3 regions of the Paenibacillus sp. LPE1-1-1.1 genome follow, and region 3 is predicted to be linked to each of the others. Evidence: riboswitches for the same ligand, from Rfam matches in the RefSeq annotation. Region 3 holds a riboswitch; each other region holds the start of a gene.
What was found. A riboswitch is a leader RNA that binds a small molecule or an ion and turns the genes downstream of it on or off. The one in region 3 is predicted to bind ZMP and ZTP.

Region 1 (7,301 bases), on a different contig from region 3:
CATGGCTGCCGCTCTCCGCGATTTGGCCGTCTTTAATGTATAGGATCTTATCCGCATGGCGGATCGTACTCAACCGGTGGGCAATGACGAAGCTTGTTCTTCCGCTAAGCAGCTTTTTCATCGCCTCTTGGATCTGAAGCTCAGCAAGCGTATCGACGCTGCTCGTCGCTTCATCCAATATGAGAAGCGCGGGATCTCCAAGGATCGCGCGCGCAATGGTAATTAGCTGGCGCTGTCCATGGCTGACGTTGCCGCCCTCGGCTGTCAGCTCCGTGTCATAGCCGTCAGGCAGCTTGGCAATAAAGCTGCTTGCATTCGCCTGAACCGCCGCGGCTTCCACCTCTTCGTCCGTCGCATCCAGCCTGCCGTAGCGTATATTCTCGCGAATGGTTCCCGAGAACAAGTGGGCATCCTGCAGCACGATGCCGAGCTGGCTTCGGAGACTGTTTTTGTCCATGGAACGGATATCTTCGTCATCAATCAATATCTGTCCCTCTTTGATTTCGAAAAAACGGCCGATGAGATTAATGATAGTCGTCTTGCCCGCTCCGGTCGGCCCAACCAAAGCAATCGTCTCACCGGGCCTGGCGGTAAAGCTGATGTTGTTCAACGCGGCCGTTCCATCCGTATATTCAAAGCGCACATTCCGGAATTCCACTTTGCCGGCAATCGACTCTATCCGCTTGACTGCTCCCTCTTCTTCATATTCGGAAGGAACCTCCATCATGTCGAACACCCGCTCCGCTCCCGCGACGCCGGACTGGATCATGTTGTACTGGTTGGCAACTTCATTTAACGGGCCGCTGAATTGCCTCGAATAGCCGAGAAAGCTAATAATGACGCCTACGGTAGCTTGGTCATGAACAGCAAGCCAGCCGCCGACGCCCGCAATGATTAAATAGCTGATATGGCCGAACATATTCATGAACGGTCCCATCGTACCGGAGTAGATTTGGGCCTTGATGCCGACTTTCTTCAGCTTCGCGTTTGCCGCGCTGAACTGCTCCGCCATCCGTTCCTCCTGATGGAACAACGCCACAACCTTCTGCCCGGATATCGTCTCCTCGATAAAGCCGTTAAGCCCTCCCAGCTCCTGCTGCTGTCCCTTGAATTGCCGCTGCGTCGCCTTCGCGATTCGTTTGGATACGAATACGATCAACGGAATGACTACAAGCGCAACCAGCGTAAGCCAAACGTTGAGGAGGAGCATCATTGTGAAGGAGCCGATAAGCATAATAACACTTGATATAATTTGAATTAAGCTTTGATTTAACGTATTCGTGACGTTGTCGATGTCGTTCGTTGTACGGCTCATCAGCTCGCCGTGGTTTTTGCTGGCAAAGAAAGGAACGGGAAGCTTTTGCAAATGATGGAACAAATCCTTCCGCATGCTCCAAACCGTCCGCTGCGATACCTCCGCTAAGAAAAAAGCCTGCAGCCAGCCGACCAAGCTGCCCGCCGCATATACCCCGAGCATGAGTAAGCAAATGCCAAGAAGGCCGTCGTATTGCTTGGCTATGATATAGTCATCGAGCGCGGTCCCCAGCAGATAGGGACCTGCAAGAGTAAGCCCCGCTGCGGCAAGCGTAAGCAAAATAACCGTCAGAAGACTTGTTTTTTGATGAAATAAATAATAGCCGATTTTTTTTAATGTCGCCAAAGTAGGATTCATCTGATTACGCTCCTTGCTGGGATAAGGCCATTTGCCGATAAAGCTTGCTGCCTTGAAGCAGCTCGCCATGCGTTCCGATTGCTGTTATTTGACCGTCCTCTAGCACGATAATCCGATCCGCCTGCTGAACGGATGCGATCCGTTGTCCGATAATGAGGCAGGTGCTGCTCTTCATGATGGTTTGCAGCGATTTCCGGATGAGCAGGTCCGTATTGAGATCAACCGCGCTTGTGCAGTCATCGAGTATGACGATCTTCGGCTTCAGCAGCAGGGTGCGCGCTATCGATAGGCGCTGCTTTTGCCCGCCGGATAGATTGACGCCGCGCTGTCCAAGCTCGGTATCATAGCCTTTTTCCAACTTCATAATGAAAGAATGGGCTTCGGCAGCTTTAGCCGCTGCTTCAATTTCTTGCTGCGTTGCATCCGGCTTGCCGAAGCAGATATTGTCCCGAATCGTGCCGCTGAACAAATGAGCCTGCTGCAGCACCATGCCGATCTGGCTGTGAAGCTCATAGGGATCCATCTCGTTAATCGGCACCGAATCGATGCACAGCTGGCCGTCCGTCGCTTCGTAAAAAGCCGGAATCAGGCTGACCAGCGTCGATTTCCCCGCTCCGTTCACGCCGACGATCCCTATCGTCTCTCCCGGCTCCGCCGTGAAATCAATATCGCGTAATACGGCTTTCTCCAAATTACCGTCATAGCTAAAGCTTACTTGCTCAAACGAGATTCGGCCTTCTCGAATTTGCTTCGGCTGCTGAAGGGGCAGCTGCTCTTCCTTCGGTTGGTCGATCGAGAACTCCAATATTTCATTAATGCGGTCGGCGGAGGCTTTTGCCCTGGATATGGCCATTAGTTGATTGCCGAGCCCTAAGGTGGAGAACAGCAGCTGCGTAATATACGTTAGAAACGCTGCAAGGCTGCCGACCGAAAGCGTACCCTGCTCTGAAAGCATGCCGCCGTACCATAACGCCGCTACGATGCTGAAATTCAGAATAATCGACATCAGCGGCGTATTGAGCGCAACGATTTTTGCCGCCCGCAGACTGGCATGCAGCAAATTCGAATTCGTTTCATTAAACCGCTCTTCCTCGTAATCGGCGCGGACAAATGCTTTGACAACTCGAATACCCGACAAATTTTCCTGCATCACCGTATTCACTTGATCAAGCCGCTGCTGCATCTTCGCGAATAACGGAACGGTTACCCGCGTGGTAATGACGAGAAATGCAGCCAGCAAAGGGATCATCGCCAGCAAAATAATAGATAAACGCGGGCTGATCAGGAATGCCATGACCAGGCTCCCGATAATAATGAACGTATCCCGCGCAAAAACACGGAGAAGTAACAGCACCAAGCCTTGTATTTGCGTGACGTCTCCGGTCAAACGGGTCACGATGGACCCTGAACCGAAGCGGTCAAGCGATTGAAGCGACAAGCCCTGTATCTTTTGAAACAGCTCCTGCCTCAGATCCGCTCCAAAGCTTTGAGAAGCTATGGTCGCAAACACCGTACAGCCGACGCCGGCAACTAAACCGATAAGCGCCGCCAGCAGCATTTTCGGCGCGGTGCCGGCAATCGCTCCCAAGTCCCCGCCCATAATCCCGTCATTCACGATGCTCGCCATAAACCGCGGCTGCAGCAGATCCATGCATACCTCCAGCAGCATGAACAGCGGCGCCAGCACGGCAGGCAGCTTATATTTCCCCAAAAATCTACCCAGCTTTAACACGCCTGCACCCCAATCCCTGTCGTTTTGTGAAGCGGTAATAAGAGGGCATCGTCTCCCGCACCCTCAATTTAAAGTAATTATAGCATCCCGCCAATCGTTTCCCCACTACTAAAATTGGAGTAACTGAGCGTAATGGCTCGTTTTTTCTCGCAGGAGCTGTTAGAATGAAGCTAACAACAAAAAGCTGTGCGTAACTGGCGGAGCATGGGGAACCATGAGGAAGCGCGCAGATCATTAGCCGTACGCCTGGGCAAAGGTAAGGGGACATTCCCCTTGCCTTTTTATGTTTTTCGACAACCATTCGAAGGAGCTGGGTAAACATGACGGACAAAATGATTTTAAACGGCACACGCGTCGCAGACGCAATTAAAGAGCAGTTGAAAGCTAGGGTAGAAACGCTTGGAGCCGCAGGCATTGTGCCCTGTTTGGCGACGATACTGGTCGGAGACGATCCTGCTTCCGAGACTTATGTCCGCATGAAAGGAAATGCCTGCAAGAAGCTAGGCATCGAGTCGAAACGAATCCATTTGGATAAGTCCATTTCGACCGAGGATTTGATTGCGGTCATCTCGCAGCTTAACCGCGATCCGCTCGTTCACGGCATCCTGCTGCAGCATCCCGTGCCGCATCAAATTGATGAACGCGCAGCTTTTGAAGCGATAAGCATCCACAAGGACGTGGACGGGGTGACCGCGCTTGGCTTTGCCCAAAATGCTTTCGGCTATGCGGACTATCCGTCCTGCACGCCTGCTGCCATTATGGCTATTCTGGATTATTATCAAATCCCGATCGAGGGCAAGCATGCCGTAGTCGTCGGCCGCAGCCCGATTCTGGGCAAGCCCGTTTCGCTGATGCTGCTAAACCGCAATGCCACCGTGACAACATGCCATTCCAAGACACAAAATCTAGCCGAAATGCTGAAGCCCGCAGACATCGTCGTCGCTGCGGTCGGCAAACCTTCTTTCATTCAAGGAGAGTGGATTCGCGAAGGCGCCGTCGTGCTGGATGCCGGTTACAACCCGGGGAACATCGGGGATGTCGATTATGAGACTTGCCTTGCGAAGGCCAGCGCCATCACCCCTGTCCCCGCAGGCGTCGGGCCCGTCACGATCGCTATGCTGCTGAAGCATACGGTCGACGCCGCGGCAAAGCTTGCCGCAATCTAGTTTCGTGTAGCAAAATCGTGCTGGGAGGAATGGTTTCTTACTATATTACAGTTTGTGCAGCAGAATCACGCTCTGACGAGTGGTATTCTGGCTACGTTGCAGTTTGTGCAGTAGAATCACGTAGGGACGAGTGGTTTCATACTACATTCCAGTTTGTGCAGCAGAAAGCGCTCGGACATGTGGTTTTCTGGCTACGTTGCAGTTTGTGCAACGTAATCGCGCTCAATCGTGACGAATCTCAGCTACGTTGCACTTAGTGCAACAGAAACAGCCGATACAGACTCATTAGAGTCTTCATCGGCTGTTTCTGTTGTATTTTCTACATTGTAGCGCGCTAGTGCCGCTAAAATTCGTATTTCTATTGCACAAAGTGCAGTGTAGCTGAACGAAACGCAGATGCGCGGCTTTACGCAACGTTTCCCCCTTCCGACTCCCTTCCTTCCACCACGCGACTTCCACGCGATTTCTTACTACATTCCAGTTTGTGCAGCAGCATTGCGCTCTGACGAGTGGCTTCATACTACATTCCAGTTTGTGCAGCAGAAAGCGCTCGGACATGTGGTTTTCTGGCTACGTTGCAGTTTGTGCAACGTAATCGCGCTCAATCGTGACGAATCTCAGCTACGTTGCACTTAGTGCAACAGAAACAGCCGAGCCAGACTCATTAGAGTCTTCATCGGCTGTTTCTGTTGTATTTTCTACACTGTAGCGCGCTAGTGCCGCTAAAATTCGTCTTTCTATTGCACAAAGTGCAGTGCAGCTGTCCGAAGCGCAGCTGCGCGGCTGTAAATAACGTTTCCTCTTTCGACTCCCTACCTTCCCCCACGCGACTTCTTACTACATTGCAGTTTGTGCAGCAGCATTGCGCTCTGATGGCTTCTTACTACATTGCAGTTTGTGCAGTAGAATTGCGCTACACATCCCGCTCCAGTAAATACCTTCCCGTAAACTGATCGGTAATCAGCACGTTCGTATAGCCTCCGCGCAGCGCGCCGTAGATGCCGTTCACCTTTTTCGCTCCGCCGGCCACCAGAATCGACTGCTCCTTGCGCTTCAATTCATCGAGACTAATGCCAATTGTGCGTTCATTGAGCTCTTCCGAACAAACGGCCCCCGCCGTATCGATATAGCGCGAGCATATGTCGCCTGCGGCCTTCGAGCGAATAATATCCATATCCGAATCGGTGAAATAGTTCGCTCTTATTAATACCGAATCTTCGGTTGGCGCTCCCACGGTGACGACCGCAATGTTTGACAGTTTTCCCAGCTCCAAAATATTGCGAATATGGCGGTCCGACTCAATCGTTCGCTTCACCACCTCATGATCAACAAGCGCGGGAAGCGGAATAAAGTAGGGGATCGTGTGAAAAGCCTTGCCGAATAAATGAACGATTTCATAAGCATACGTATTGGTCTCCGAATGGCTGACCCCGCCGTTTAGCTGAACGACCTTAACATCGCGGACGGGCTTGTCCTTGAGCTGGGTCGCCATTTGAAAAAGCGTCGTTCCCCAAGTCGTCGCAATAATATCGCCATCTCTCACCGTATCATATAAATAGGATGCCGCGGCTTCGCCAATGTATCGTTTGACAATGCTGTCCTCGTATTGCGGCACGGAGACGATGACTGCTTTTTTCAGCCCAAACTTGGACTGCAGCCGCTCGGCGAGCACAAAATTGTTCTCATTAGGGTGAACGATTTTTATTTGAACATATCCTTCATCCTTCGCCTGCTGAAGAAACCTGGATATCGTTGGACGCGAAACGCCCAGCTTCTGCGCGATTTCCTCCTGATTATAGTTCAATTCATAATACAGCCTTGCCACATCGATCATTTTGCTCAGTTTATCATCCATTCGATCATCCGCCATCCGAACTCAACTCTTTCTATGTATGAATACCGCTCTCCATAATTCCACAAAACTATAACAAAGCAGCATTAATAATACAACAAGAGCACGGCCCTTTCGATAGGCAAAATACAACGTCCCATCCCACTATTTTGCAAAGTGGAATGGGACGCTTCTACTTCTTTAAGATTTTCAGTTCTGTTCGTAATCTAGCGCCGCCAATATTAGCGTAACGACCTCTGCTCTCGTTGCCTTCACATCCGGAGCAAACCGGTTGCTGCCAATGCCATTAACGAGACCTGCCCTCTGTGCCGCTGCAATATACGGTCTTGCCCATACCGGAATGTCGCTCACATCCGCAAAGGTTGGCTTCGCATTCGGATCAATCTCAATACCAAGCGCGCGAACGAGAATAACGGTCATCTCCGTTCTAGTTAAGGAACTTCCCGGCCTTATTGTATTGTCCTCGTAACCTGTTATGATTTTATCTTCAATCAACTGGGCAAAGAAGGAACGAGCCCATGCAGGAACCTCACCCGCATCCGCAAAATCCAACTGGCCCGCTGTTGATTCCAGCTGAAGCGCTCTGCCGACCATCGTAATAAATTGCGCTCTCGTTGCTGTTTCCCCAGGGTGGAACGTGCCGTCTCCATACCCTTTGACAAACCCGACTTTCACGGCTTCTTCAATAGCCTTCGCTGCCCAATGGCTGCCTACGTCACTGAACTCGATGTCCGTCGGAGTCGGCGTTGGTGTCGGCGTTGGTGTCGGTGTCGGTGTCGGTGTCGGTGTCGGTGTCGGCGTAGGCGTCGGTGTTGGATTCACTCCGCCGTCACCAGGCAGCGGCTGGCCCAACAAATCTGTAATGCGGCCTTCCGTTCC
Region 2 (7,301 bases), on a different contig from region 3:
TCTTTGTTCCAATAGAAGAGGCTTTCTCTGGCGTTGCCCATTTGGAATACAACCTCACGGAACGCGTTATCGATGTTTCGTGACGTATAGTAGCCGCCCGGCAGCTCAGGAATTTCATGAACCTGTTTCCATTGCTCGGTCAGCATCGCTTGCTCGGCCCGGCTCCAATTCGTTGATTCGAACGAGATGAGATTCGCCGGCACCCTTCTTCCAAGCACGCCCATTTCATTTTCCAGCTCGCTGACGAACTGGCTTTGGATTTCCGGTCGATTGAACCATTGCAGGAAAGCCCAAGCATCGTCTTTGTTTTTGGCATCCTTCAAAATAATCGATGCCGTTCCGGTTGCGCCTGTCGAGCGGTCAATCGTTCCATCCTTGCGCTGCTTGCCTGGGATCGGAACCATGTCCCATGTGCCCGTAATTTCAGGCGCTGCCGCGGCTAAACGGGTGTACAGCTTATAGGTTGAGACAACAATCGGCATCTCTCCGGTACGGAAACGGTTGAAATCATCCTTATAAAGCGGATAATCATAGAGGTTGTAGAAATCCGTCCATTGCTTGAAGGCGTTATAGGCCTTAGGCTCGTCGAAGCGAGTACCATCTTCCTTCGCGTTGTAGATGCCGCTGCCGTTTTGCATGAGAAGCGTCGGGAACAGGTTGAGCGCTCCGATTCCCTTTGTCAGCAGTTGAAAGGCATCAAGGTTCTCGTAAGGCAAGCCAATCTGCATGTTATTGTTCTGCAATACCGGCGCAATCTTCAGCAGCTCCTCCCATGTTTGCGGGGGCTCGATGCCAAGCTCCTGTAAAACATCCTTCCGGTAAAACAGCATGAAAAACTCCTGATCATCCGGAATGGCGAAGGTGCTTCCTTTGTACTGATAAGGAATGAATGCCGTGTCCATATATTCCTGCTTCATGGCTGCGAACTCATCGTACTGGTCGAGCGGCGTTAACGCGCCGCGAACAGCTAGATTCATCGTATCGCCGCGACTCGTAAAGAGATTGACGTCCGGCCCTTCACCCGCCATGACCGCGGTCACGAGCGAAGTGCCCACCAGATTCAAATTGACGCTAATTCCGCTTTCGGGAATAAACGACTCATCGATTAAGCGCTTGAGCACATAGGCTTGGTCACGGCCGAGTCCGGTCCATACCTGTATGGAGCGATCCGCCTGCTCGTTGCCTTCCATGGAATCGTAATTTTGAAAAAATGATCCCGCAAACGCTCTGATTTCATGAACGCCCTGTGCGAACAAACCAGCCTCTGCTATTGGCTGTTCATGATTTAAGGAAGCCAGATACAAATAATCAAGCTCTAGCGGCTGCTTCATTGCGCTGAGCATCCAATCTGCCAACGCAGTGATGTTTGTTTTGTAATTTTCCAACCGCTTCGGTATTTGGTCCGGCCGATCGATAAATCCGTTAAGCTGAAGCGCCAGCAATTTCAACGTTCTGGATCCAGCGTTAGCCTGGCCCGACATTTCATTCAGCTTGCCGGCTTCCTCCGTCATTTGAGCGGAAAGCTTTTGGAACTGCCCGATAAGCCCCGGCACGCTTTTCTCAATTTCGTAATCGCGATAGACATCAGGGTTAACGCCTGTAACCATCACGATCTTGCGGTAAATTTGATTGAGGTCATAGACCATTTGCTGAACGCTTTGCACGGCTGGCGCAACATCGCCAAGCGTAACCTCCAGCTTCAGCTCGTGCTCGCCCTTCGTGAGGTAGAATTGATACGGCTCCCCCGATTCTTCTCCCAGCTCCAAAATGTCCCATTTTAGAGCATAAGGAAAACGAACTGCGTTCATTTCCTGAAAAGGCACTTGGCCATCGAGCGCAAGCTTCCTAGAAACGAAGGAACCCTTCACTTCATTCTGATGGTAACGGGCGCCTATTTTATACCACCCGTCCGCCGGTACCTCGAACTTATAGCTGATCCACTGGCCCGGAACATCCCAGTTGCTGCCGCCGATGGTATTGATTCGAAGCAGGGTCGGGCTGTAAGGCGTCGTAAGCGGCGATGTCCGATCCGTCGTCGGGAATAAACCGGAATCCGATTTGGCATAGGCGTGCTCCGCTTGAATCGTGATGAACGCCTCCTCGCTGCCTTTGGAAGCCTCTGCAGCCTGCGATGCTTTATAGGTTTCATAAGTTTTCGCCGTCACTGCTTTGTCCAGGCTGATGTAATCGACGGCTGCGCTTTCCCTTACATTCTCAAGCCTTATGACATGTTTGCCCTTTGTAAGCGGGAGCTGCAGCGGGCCGTCCTCCATCTCGCCTGCTGCCGCCACTTTCGTATCGAGCCAAACCTCTCCTTCCAGCTGCTTCGGACGCAGCTCGTTCCCGCCGCTCCGCTTGAGCTTGCCCGGCTCGTCGTAGTACAGGCGATTAAGCTCGAAGGGCGCGTAAGGATCGGATATCGCTTTTCCGTCCACGTAAAGCAAAAATTCGATCGGCTGCCCGTTTCCTTTCAGCGGATAATAGCCGATAGACAGCTCATAGTCGGCTTGCTCGGTAACATCGACGGACCATTCAAGCGCCTCGCCTTCCTTCCACTCCGCAATTTGCTTCCGCCCTTTCCATTCGGGAAGAAGATTTGCGTTCGTTGCACCCGCATTCATGCCATCGGCGCTTAAAAGGATGCCGCCAACCCGCCGCTCCGCATCTGCAAGCTTGTATGATACCGCATCAGCGGTTTCTTCCTCGGAATAAGAGAACACTGCCGCCGCGCCTGTCGTTACAATGAGAAGCAAGAACATCACGGTGTAAAAGATCCAATTTTTATTCACGGCCAACCCCCGAATTCGTTTTTTCTGCTCTCCCGCCCTAGCTTAAGCTAGTTGAAAGCACTCTGAATTGCTGCTGCATGAACAATATATCAAAAAGAAATCCGCACTTATTTCACTATGCTCGGGTTCGGACTTTCAAAGTTTTTGGTACTCTTCCTAGGGAAGAGGCGAAGGTCGAGGCGGAAAACGGGCATAAAAAAAGACGACCCCATGGATTGGAGTCGTCTTTGTTGAGATGGACCTTACGATAGATCATCTTTCATTTTTGTTCACGATTTTGTATTCCACATAATTGTCTTCCTTGCGAATGAACTTCACAAGCAGCGAAATTCGGTTATCCTTATTTAAGTTATTCCAGTAGAAATTCGCGGTTTCTTCCATAGAATCAAAGATCGGCACTTCCAAAGGCTCACCGGCGAATGGCCGCAGAATGCCGTCCTCCTCGCCTTGATAGGTGTGAATGCAATGACCTACCCCCTTGATGCAGCCATCATAGTGATAGAAATTTCTTATGCATACCGAGGGATCATTGTTTCTCGTCTTCAAAATGGATAAACCGTACATGCCCGAGCCCGTATCCGTTATACCAGTAATGCGTGGCGTAAAATGAGGGGCATCGGGCTCGAACGCTCTGCTTTTCAATGCCTCTTCGAACGAATCGCCTTGCCGCAATCCAGCGTATAGGGTTTCCGTCTGATCCCCGTTCGAAATGATGTGAAATCCATTGGTATCCTTTATCGGATAATAGATAATCAAGGAAGGATCCTCCATCTTCGATGGATCAAACGCTGTGTTTCTGACAAAGGATTGGTCCCGCTCAAAAATCCGGTTGCGGCTGTTCAAGCTTCTTCCCATAATCCAATAGACTTGTACGTAATGATTACCGGATGGATTCATGCCGATTATTAACGTTCTTCCCGGGTACGGCTGGTTAAACAGCTGCTCTTCAAACCTTTTCATTGTACTCACCTCAGCATCGGATTTTGTTCTTCTGACAAACAAAAAAAGCACTTGATCACAGATCAAATACTTTGCCCAGGCGTACGGCTTATACATATGTGCTCCCTCGTGGTACTCCACGCTGCGCCAGTCACACATACCAAATATTTACTATATTATATACAGCATTTTAGCTTGCAGACAAGTGTTCATTCAGCGTTTTCGAGTTTTCTTCTACAATAAAACCAAATGTACTTCCAATTTCTTCGGATTCACAGCCAATTAAGCGATACCAAGTCTCGTGTTCCGATTCCTCCTTTTTTTCCATTCCAATACTTTGAGAGCGTGATGTCCGTTTGCCGTTTCCTTGTCCGCCGAAAACATCCATAGAATTATCATATCGCATCTGCGGGATTCCCCGAAATTGTACGCCTCTATTCAACTTGTTTTTATCCTTACATTGCAGAAACTATACTGTAGTACTCAGCACGAACTTATATTGATCTTAGCCTCACAAGACTAGAGCATCCTTTAGCCGTCAGCCATTCCGGTATACTGCAGTTACTACAGCAGAATGGCTGATTACGCTTCTTTGTTTTAGCTACAATGCATTTGCTACAACAGAATGGGTGCCAATCGTTACTAACCATTCAAAAATAGTCGCTCCATTGCAGAAACTGCATTGTACGCTCCGGTTCAACTATTTTCATAACCATACAATGCAGAAACTACATCGTAGAACTCTGCCCGATCTTTTATTTACAGATCTCAACGCCAGAACAAATATTATTCGAATCTTGCTGGCCAAATACACGGAATACATGACCATGACGGTGACTGGCGATTTCTCTGCTGTATACAACTTTTTAGGTATATGATCCTCCCACACCGTTCATTTGGCTGTTTACAGCAACCTTTGGTCCTCAGAGACCGTTGATATGGATAATGCTTGTTTAAAATGGGGGTAATGACATGCTGCGCAAATCCATTTTCATCGCCATTTCTGCTGTATTGCTGTTAACGGCATGCGGACAGCCTGAGAAAAAGACGGTTACCGTGCCGGAACGAGCTCGCCTTGCCGAGAAGATTGATTCGCAAATGGTAAAGGCAACGAATACGTTTGGGCTTGAGCTGGCGGAAAAAATGATCAATGAAACACAAGGAGAAAACGTCATTGTCTCCCCTGTCAGCATCGTACAGGCGCTGTCGATGACGCTGAACGGGGCAGCGGGCCAGACACGCGAACAGATCGCGAAGACATTGCATCTGGAAGGATTGTCGGTGGAGATGCTGAATGAGGAACAGCAGAAGCTGAGAGAGCTTCTGCTGCAACCGGGACCCGGCATCAAGCTGTCCATGGCCAACTCTCTCTGGCTGCAAAAGGGCTGGCCGTTCCAAAAGGATTATCTCGACCGTGTAATAGCTGCCTACGACGCCCAATTAAACGAACGTAAGCTAGACGACCCAGCCGTGCTGAAGGAAATGAACAAATGGGTTAATAAGCAGACAAACGGTCTCATTCCAACGATTCTGGATGAACCTATATCCGAGATGACGAAATTCATGCTGTTAAACGCCCTATATTTTGACGGGACTTGGAAGAGACCGTTTGAGCCAGACGCTACGATAGAAGATGAATTTACGAAATCGGACGGTGAAATACGACGCATCCCCTTTATGAATCAGGGAGGCAGCTACGAATATGACGAAACGGATGCTTACCAAGCCATCCGCTTGCCATACGGCGATGGTCAAATGGGGATGCTCATCGTCCTCCCAAGCCAGCATATGGACCAAAAGGAACTCACCGCGAAACTGCTCGCGGATACCGAATTCTGGACTAAACCTTTTACCCCGGCGAATGGCCGACTAGCGCTGCCGAAATTCCGAGTAGAGGGTAAGCGTGAGCTCATCGACACCTTAAGTGCAATGGGGATGCGTCTGCCATTCGATCCAAGCCAAGCGGACTTCAGCGAATTAGCTGACAACAACGGCGATCAGCGGCTTTATATCAGCCGTATTTTGCATAAGACCGTTGTCGATGTATCCGAGCAAGGCACGGAAGCAGCCGCTGTAACCTTGATTGGCATGGATGCGGGCAGCGCCCCGCCGAGCAGCAGCTTCGAAATGAAGGTCAACCGGCCGTTTCTTTTCGCCATCCAAGACCTGCAAAGCGGTGTGCTGCTGTTTGTCGGGCTGGTGGAAACACCCTAAATGCGTGAGCTTTAAGCAGACACTTTATTGGCCGGTTAACGAAAAAAAAGGGTGCTGATGATAGAATCAGCCCCTTTTTTTGAACCATATTTATTTTAATGAGGCAGCTGCCCTTCTAATGCCCTAGCCGATGGGTTGCTTCATCTAAATTCTGTAAAACGCCGACCACAACGAGAAAGATTGCCATCATGATGAGTGAATAACCTAGTCCGCGATAATAAAAACGGCGTTCAGATATTTTCGAGCGGACGATGAACAGCAAACCGAGGCCTAAGACAACGAAGATGACGATTCCCGCTTGTAAATGGTCTGCCAAAAAGTTGTCCGGCATTACTCGTAACCACCCTCTGATTCAGGCAATTTTTTATATTCCTCTTTGGTCTTTACGATCTGCTCCACGAAATTCCGCAGTTCCAACAGCTGCTCCATATCACTGGTCTGAGCGCAATATCGATCTGTCCACGTTAATGTTTTTGTTTCGCCGTTTATATTGACTTCCCATATATCTTCGCCATAAGGAACGCGTTCACAGGTTTGATTGGCTGCCCCCAGCTCTTTCTCGCCCATGATGTTTATATCTCTCATTTTGCCATAAATGCTTCGCATTTCTTCTTTGGTCAACGTGATTTGCGCCGTTGCCGTCCCGTTCATGATCAAATCTTTGGTTACCGTGTCTTGAAAAGTATTGATTTCATTTTTATTAACCGTTCCATAGCCGAAGCGCACCATAAAATCGAAGGTGCCGGGCATTTCCTTAGGCATTTTGTTCTGCTGCCTGGCGGATTCCTGCTCGATTGAGGTAACAGCGTTCATTTCCGGTTCCTTGCCGCATCCGACTATGATAATAAGAATTACGAATAATAATGAGCCTATTCGTTTCATTCTATGGCCTCCCAAATATTTCTTCGTCAAAATAAAGACGCAATTGGGAGGAAGAAGTTGCATTATAGAAGGTTCTTCAGCCCAGCAATGAGACGGATCGGGTCCGCGCGGCGCCGTTGCGGCCATTGTGCTTAGCATCATACAGAGCTTTATCGCATAACTTGTAAAGCGTCTCCAGCCTTGTTTGCTCGGTTGGAATAAGCGTAACGACGCCAAGACTAATAGACAGCGAACTGGCCATATCAGGAATGAGAATCTGCGTGGTCGACTGCCTAAAAGCTTCTACCATTCGATCAGCTTCGCTTTCGTCTGCTCCAGGCAGCAATATGGCAAACTCGTCGCCGCCATAGCGGCTGAAGGAATCGGTTCCTCTTAGCATTGAGCGGATACGCTTGGCCAGCTGCTGCAGGGCGCGGTCTCCGATATGATGTCCGTAGGTGTCATTGATTTTTTTGAAATGATCGATGTCAAACAGCA
Region 3 (7,301 bases):
ACCTGTAATGTTCAGGTTGCGCGTATCAAGCAGCATCAAATGATTGTCTGTGCCGCCGGAAACGATGTTGAAGCCTTTTGCAACAAGCTCTTCGGAAAGCACCTTCGCATTTTTCACAACTTGTGTCGCGTATTGCTTGAACTCCGGTTTAAGCGCTTCGCCGAAAGCTACCGCTTTTGCTGCAATAATATGCATCAATGGACCGCCTTGCGAACCAGGGAAAACCGCTTTATCAATCGCTGCTGCCCAAGGCTGACGGCAAAGGATCATACCGCCGCGTGGTCCGCGAAGCGTTTTGTGCGTAGTCGTCGTAACAAAATGTGCATGCGGCACTGGGCTCGGATGAAGACCCGCTGCTACCAAACCGGCAATGTGAGCCATATCAACCATGAACAAAGCGCCTACGTCGTTAGCGATTTTGCCAAGCTTTTCAAAATCGATGATACGGGGATATGCGCTCGCACCAGCCACGATCAGGCGTGGACGGTGCTTGAAAGCAAGCTTGCGGACTTCTTCATAATCGATGGTGAAGGAATCCTCTTGCACGCCGTATGCCACGAAGTTGTAAAGCAAGCCGGATGCATTGACCGGGCTGCCGTGCGTCAAGTGACCGCCGTGCGCCAAGTTCATGCCTAGAACCGTATCGCCAGGCTGCAAAGCAGCAAGGTAAACAGCCATATTCGCTTGTGCGCCGGAGTGAGGCTGAACGTTCGCATGCTCTGCGCCGAACAATTCCTTCGCACGGTTGCGGGCGATATCCTCAACGATATCCACATGCTCACAGCCGCCGTAGAAACGTTTGCTTGGGTAGCCTTCTGCATATTTGTTCGTAAGCACGCTTCCCATTGCTTCCAGAACCGCTTCGCTTACGATGTTCTCTGATGCGATAAGCTCAATGTTATCCCGTTGACGAGTAAGCTCAAGGCCTAGTGCTTTCAATACTTCCGGATCTTGTTTGCGCAGGTTTTCCATTTTCATTATCCTCCTCAAATTAGACAGCCTATATATTTTTAAATTGTTTTATAAAATTAGATCATTCGTTCTCCGCGTTCGGCTAATCGCATGTTCCGGCAGATTGCTCTGCCGCTATCTCAGTGCCCAGCTCGTATACCGCGCGCGAACCGCCTATCAGCTTCGGCCTTGTGACGGCCATCGTAACATGGGCTTCCCCGATGTCGCGAATCGACGGACGGACCGGAACGGCTACCCGCTTCAGATGCATGCCGATGAACGTATCGCCGATATCGATGCCGGCATGCGCTTGTACCGTTTCTACAAGACAGGGGTCCTTTAACTGGCGGTAGGCATAGGCTGCCATCGATCCGCCGGCTTTCGGCACGGGGACCGCTCCGACGGGTTCTAAGCCGTAACGCTCGGCTGCCTCCCTATCGATAACGAGCGCTCGATTCAAATGCTCGCAGCATTGGTACACCGGAATGAAGCCCAGCTCTCTCCGCGCCGCTTCCACGCCCGCGTAAATTTGCGCGGCCGTTTCGACGGTTCCTGCCGTTCCAATGCGATGGCCCAGCACTTCACTAGTACTTACACCGATCACTAAAAGCTGACTCACGGCAAGCCCGCCTGCCGCTGCCAGCTCGCGGACGATCGTCTCTACCTGATCTGCTATGACACCAAGCCGTACATCTTCTTCTATGCTCATCGCGATGGCCCCCTAATTAGGACTGGCTGCTGAACTGCTCTTCAATTTGCATCACTTTGTTTACTCTGCCGACATGGCGCTCGCCGTTCGAGAACGGCGTTTCAAGCCAAATCCGAATAATTTCCAAGGCTACGCCAGGTCCGAGAACCCGCTCTCCAAGTGCCAATACGTTTGTATCGTTATGTTCCCTTGTCGCTTTAGCCGAGAACATGTCGTTGACGAGCGCGCAGCGGATACCCCGAACTTTATTGGCCGCGATCGACATGCCGATTCCGGTTCCGCAAATCAAGATACCGCGTTCTGCTTTGCCGCTCGTAACAAGGTCGCATACGGGCAGCGCATAGTCCGGGTAGTCAACCGATTGGTCACAGCTGCAGCCTACATCTTCGATTTCATGGCCGAGCGATTGAAGAAAAGGCACAACCTCATCCTTCAAACGATAGCCCGCATGATCGGCACCAATAGCAATTTTCAATGCAAAAGACCTCCTTCGTTATGAAACATCACAGTGCTAGTATACCTATTTTTGCAGAAAAAGACGAAAAAAGAGCAAGACATGCTAATTAGCATGCTGCTCTTTGCCCAGGCGACCGGCCGTATATTCCGATGCTCCACCGTGGTTAGCCCACTTCCGTCGCCAGTTACATCGGAAACCGTATATTGTCTTTCCATAATAGCCGAAGCGGTTCAAAAAATCAATCCATATTAACGGGGACAGCCGCGGAATTATCTTTTGGAAAGCTTGTCCAGAAGCTTCACGAGCGCATCCTCGATTTCATTCGCGCTGCTGTTATAGATGGAGAGCGATCCGCCAAACGGATCCACGATGTCGAAACTTGGGATTCTGCGCTCCAGCTCCAGCAAACGGCTTCGTTCCGCCGAGGTGAGCTGCTGACCCAAGGCTTGCTTCATATGCAGCTCCGAATACAGACGTTCCAGCTCTTCGATATCGGCGAGCACGCTCGCGTCCTGGTACGCATATTCCTTCAGCGTATAGGTTTTGTCTACAGCCTCGGGATGCCACTGCAGCAGCCCGCGCTTATGGTTAGACGTCATCGTCAAAATAATGTCAGCCCAACCGACCGCCTCGCTTGTCAGCGCAAGCGAAGTGCTCTTATGCTCAATATCGCGCTGTCTAAGCGTCTCTACCGCATGGGCAGACACCGGCAGCCCATCGACCGTGGAGATGCCCGCGGAACGGACCGCAACCGTAATGCCTCTTAGAGCAGCCATCCGGCGCAGCATAGCCTCCGCCATCGGCGAGCGGCATGTATTGCCAGTACAAACAAATAATATACGTTTCACACTGCCAACTCCTTTTCGCACGCTTTTCCCAGCTGTCTATCTTAAAAAATAAACAATATACCGAAAATAAACAAAATTCCGCCGCCTACAGCCTCGCCGTATTCGCCGAGATTGCCGCTAACCTTGCGGCCGATCATTAAGCCAAGCACGGACATGAGCCCGCCCAGCAGCCCAATCAATAAGATGGTCGTCCACATATTGGCCGCAAACATGCCAAGCGTAATGCCGACAGAGAAGGAATCGATGCTGACGCTAAGCGAGAGCAAGAGCAAGCCCCATAAGGATTTGTGGTCAAAAGACTGCACCGCGTCTCCGCGCAGCGAGCTGTAGATCATATGCCCGCCCAGCAGCACCAGCAAAATACCGGCCGCGACCGTAGCCACATCGCCGAGCAGAACCCCTACATATTGACCCGTGTAGATGCCCGCCAGCGGCATTATAACATGAAACAAAGCAATAACCACGCCCAGCTTCAAAATATCCAGCAGCCGAATGCCTTTTAATCCTATGCCAAGTCCGAGCGAAAAGGCATCTAAGCCAAGCGCTAACGCGATAATGAACAGCGTCAGAAACTGTCCGGCATGCAAATGTGCTTCAACCACAGTCTATCTCCCCCATGTCCGCCTGGTTTCTCTACCAAACATATGCGGACATGGGGACAAACATACTTATCATAGTTCAAACTGTAAGGGAAGGCATTTTCATTTCAACGTCAACATCAATACCAATACCAATAACAACACCAAGACCATCAACATCAACACATATCATAGTTCACACTGTTGCCGAGGCCATTTCCATTTCAACGTCAATACCAATACCAATACCAATACCAATGCCAATGCCAATACCAATGCCAATAACAATAACAACACCAAGACCATCAACATCAACACATATCATAGTTCACACTGTAGCTAAGGCCATTTCCATTTCAACATCAACACCAATACCACACCAACACCAACACCAACACCAACACCAACACCAACACCAACACCAACACCAACACATTCTACTGCACTTTCTACAACAGAAACTTGACATGGCACCCGACAAATTGAGCTACGTTGCAGTTAGTACAACAGAATACCCACAACACGCCACAAAACTGCCCCTAGACATGCTTTCTATTGCGGAAACTGCATTGTAGCGAAACAATGGGTGATTGAGCAAGAGTTACATTGTACTAACTGCAGTGTAGGAGCATGATGCAGCTCTTGATTGGAGACGAAGTAAGTTTCTAGGTTAATTCCTAGCTCTTCGATTTGCTCGTTCAGCATGTGGCGTTTTTTTGCTTTTCACTTTTCGCCAGGGCGTTAGCTACACTGAAGCCATTTCCATTTCCATTTCGACATCAACATCAATACCAATACCAATAACAACACCAACACCAACACCAACACCAACACATTCTACTGCACTTTCTACAACAGAAACCTGACATGGCGCCCGACAAATTGAGCTACGTTGCAGTTAGTACAACAGAATTCCCTCAACTCGCCACAAAACTGCCCCTAGACATGCTTTCTATTGCAGAAACTGCATTGTAGCGAAACAATGGGTGATTGAGCAAGAGTTACATTGTACTAACTGCAGTGTAGGAGCATGATGCAGCTCTTGATTGGAGACGAAGTTACTCTTAACACATGCACCAGCCCAGCCTAATGTATTACTTCTAAACACGAACGATTCGATTGCCGGCTGCCTTTGCCAAGCGGTTCATCAGCGCGGCTCCAATGCCCTGCTCGCCGCTGCTCTCCGCCCAAATGCGCTCTGCGCCGACACCGTCAAGCTCCCGCAAAGCCGCGTACAAGCGATGGGCTGCATCGTCCAGCTCCGCTTCGCTTCCCAGCGACAATACATGGTCAGCGCTGTATTGGGCTACCCGCTCCTCGAAAGCCAGCACGCCAGTCACTTCCCCGTCCCGGCTTGCGGCTTCTGCTTGCGCATGAATATAAGCCGTGACGGCCCCTGGATCGCCTTGTACAAGCACAAGCTCTCCTTGCGGTGCGTAATGCGTATATTTCATGCCGGGGGAACGAGGGGCCGTCTCAGGCTCCTCTATCGAGGCGCTGTCGATTCGCGCTTCCGGTACCGCCTGCTGCAGCGCTTCGCGCGTAATGCCGCCCGGACGCAAAATGCGGATGCCATGCTCGCCGTCCAATTCAATTACCGTCGATTCCAAGCCGACACCCGTCGGTCCGTCATCCACAAGGCCGTCTATGCGTCCTTCTAAATCCTCCAGCACATGTTCCGCAAGCGTCGGGCTCGGTCTTCCCGAGCGATTCGCGCTTGGCGCCGCAATCGGGCATCCTGCTTGCTCAAGCAGCGCTAGAGCCGCCCGGTGATCCGGAATCCGGATGCCTACCGTAGGCAGCCCTGCCGTTACCAGGGGCGATAGCGCCTCATCACGAACAGGCAGCACAATCGTAAGCGGGCCCGGCCAAAAGCAATCCATAAGCCTCGAAGCCAGCTTCGGATACGGCAGCACCAGCTCATCCAACTGCTTGCGGTGCGCGATATGCACAATTAGCGGATTGTCCGAGGGACGCCCCTTCGCGCTGAATATCCGCTCCACGGCCTCCGTGCTCCGTGCGTCCGCGCCAAGCCCGTAGACGGTCTCTGTCGGAAATGCAATGAGACCGCCATCTCTAAGCGCAGCGGCTGCCTCCCTGAGCTCCGGACCGAGCTGTTCCACATTCGCCTGCTTAACGTGCCATACTTTCATAGTCGTCATCTCTATCCTTCAATCCTTGCTCTCATATAAATTATCCATTCTTCCGCTATTATAGCATATGCATGCCCAAACAAGCGTAAACGGATACTGCCGGCCTTTGGCGGCAAAATCTCGTTTAACGGGTGAGCTATAAGAACCCGGCAAGCTTCGGAAACCTATAAAATAATACAAAAAAATCGGCCGTCACGTCTTCCGCTTGCAAGACATGACGGCCGTTTTTTTATGAAAACAATGACTTATCCCAGTCGATTAGCGTTTTTATGAGAACAATGATTTAATCCAGTCGATTAGCGATTCGATGATCTCCCACAGGAAAAACTTCGCTTCCGGCGCTACGCCTTCCAATGGCGCGTCTGCCGCCGCAGTTTCAAGCGCTGCTGTTTTCACTGGAGCCGTATCCGACTGCAGCGCAGCGCCCTGAGCCGTATCCGTGCCAGAGGCAGCCGATGCCTCGCCGCTTGCCGCATCGATGAAGCATAGGGGCGGAAACAGTACGCACCACCAATTTTGGCCGCCGCCTTCGCCAAGCGTGATCCGGAGCGCTTCATAATCGCCGGCCGGATAAACCTGATTGCCATACATTTTAGTCGGGAAAGGGACCATGCCAAGCTCTGCTTGCGAGCCATATTCAAAACCGCGGCTTTCCAATACCTCTGCGGTAATCCGTTCAATTTCAGGCATATGGGCGAGAATCGTCTGGCGTGCTTCCTCAATCGTCTGAGGACCCGTTACCCAGCTGTTCATCGCTTTAACGATTTCATCCCGAACAAGGCGTTTCACGACTTGGTCAGCGGGATTATCGGAATTGGCTAAAATACGAAGACGAATCGATTCCTGCGGAATTTGGCCGCCTGCAACCGCCGCGTCCATTTGCTGGGCTTCCCAGCTCATAATTAGTAGAATAAGTGCAAATATAATAAAACCATAGGATTTACGGTAGGCAAATTTATTGGAACGAACGGATTTGGATGATGGAGATACCTCAATATTGGAATAAGAATGAATGGAATAATGGCTGGACATACACACAAGCTCCTCTCGTCGCACCCGTCAGTGCGTCTGCTTGCGTTCCGGAACGTATCTATCCGTCATTATGTCCGCCTATCGGAATATATAAACCTAGCAAACTATCTTTTTTCAAGCGTTAACAGAATATAAGAATACCGGTAAGCTTCGAAAGCTGATAAATGTATTTGAAAATGTATTTGAAAAAAAGAGCAATCGCTTATAATAAAAGCAACAACTAGACGGCGTTATTGAAGCTCCTCTATTTTGCAGAAGACAAGGATGATTATCTGATGGATTTCGAAAAAACGTATGCCGCTTACCGACCGCTGCTCCAGTCCATCGCCTACCGCATGCTCGGCTCATTCAGCGAGGCCGAGGACCTGGTCCAGGACGTGTTTGCGGATTACAGCCAACTTGACGCTAACGACATACAAAATGAAAAAGCCTATCTCGTCCGGATGGTGACGAACCGCTCCATTAATCTCAGCCAATCTGCGCGCAAAAGGAGAGAGGTGTATGTCGGCCAGTGGCTTCCGGAGCCGGATGTCGACCATACGGCCACGGACCCTGCCGAACTGTACGACCGGC

Region 1: another riboswitch for ZMP and ZTP. It lies ahead of MRBLPE1_RS12855 (bifunctional 5,10-methylenetetrahydrofolate dehydrogenase/5,10-methenyltetrahydrofolate cyclohydrolase); the one in region 3 lies ahead of rpiB (ribose 5-phosphate isomerase B).
Region 2: another riboswitch for ZMP and ZTP. It lies ahead of MRBLPE1_RS06415 (IMP cyclohydrolase); the one in region 3 lies ahead of rpiB (ribose 5-phosphate isomerase B).

What each region holds. Positions count from the first base shown of each region.
Region 1 is NZ_JBEGHY010000012.1:505,736-513,036, reverse strand. Features, by position in the region: gene MRBLPE1_RS12865 (ABC transporter ATP-binding protein) at 1-1,672, opposite strand, end outside; gene MRBLPE1_RS12860 (ABC transporter ATP-binding protein) at 1,677-3,404, opposite strand; ZMP/ZTP riboswitch at 3,585-3,663, shown strand; gene MRBLPE1_RS12855 (bifunctional 5,10-methylenetetrahydrofolate dehydrogenase/5,10-methenyltetrahydrofolate cyclohydrolase) at 3,725-4,570, shown strand; gene MRBLPE1_RS12850 (sugar-binding transcriptional regulator) at 5,484-6,425, opposite strand; gene MRBLPE1_RS12845 (5'-nucleotidase C-terminal domain-containing protein) at 6,612-7,301, opposite strand, start outside.
Region 2 is NZ_JBEGHY010000001.1:1,488,939-1,496,239, forward strand. Features, by position in the region: gene MRBLPE1_RS06410 (extracellular solute-binding protein) at 1-2,789, opposite strand, end outside; gene MRBLPE1_RS06415 (IMP cyclohydrolase) at 3,042-3,749, opposite strand; ZMP/ZTP riboswitch at 3,816-3,893, opposite strand; gene MRBLPE1_RS06420 (hypothetical protein) at 3,919-4,134, opposite strand; gene MRBLPE1_RS06425 (serpin family protein) at 4,701-5,942, shown strand; gene MRBLPE1_RS06430 (hypothetical protein) at 6,058-6,273, opposite strand; gene MRBLPE1_RS06435 (hypothetical protein) at 6,273-6,824, opposite strand; gene MRBLPE1_RS06440 (GGDEF domain-containing protein) at 6,901-7,301, opposite strand, start outside.
Region 3 is NZ_JBEGHY010000044.1:153,295-160,595, forward strand. Features, by position in the region: gene glyA (serine hydroxymethyltransferase) at 1-972, opposite strand, end outside; gene MRBLPE1_RS27405 (TIGR01440 family protein) at 1,055-1,660, opposite strand; gene rpiB (ribose 5-phosphate isomerase B) at 1,677-2,135, opposite strand; ZMP/ZTP riboswitch at 2,234-2,315, opposite strand; gene MRBLPE1_RS27415 (low molecular weight protein arginine phosphatase) at 2,387-2,965, opposite strand; gene MRBLPE1_RS27420 (manganese efflux pump MntP family protein) at 3,007-3,567, opposite strand; gene MRBLPE1_RS27425 (L-threonylcarbamoyladenylate synthase) at 4,644-5,705, opposite strand; gene spoIIR (stage II sporulation protein R) at 5,964-6,728, opposite strand; gene MRBLPE1_RS27435 (RNA polymerase sigma-70 factor) at 7,004-7,301, shown strand, end outside.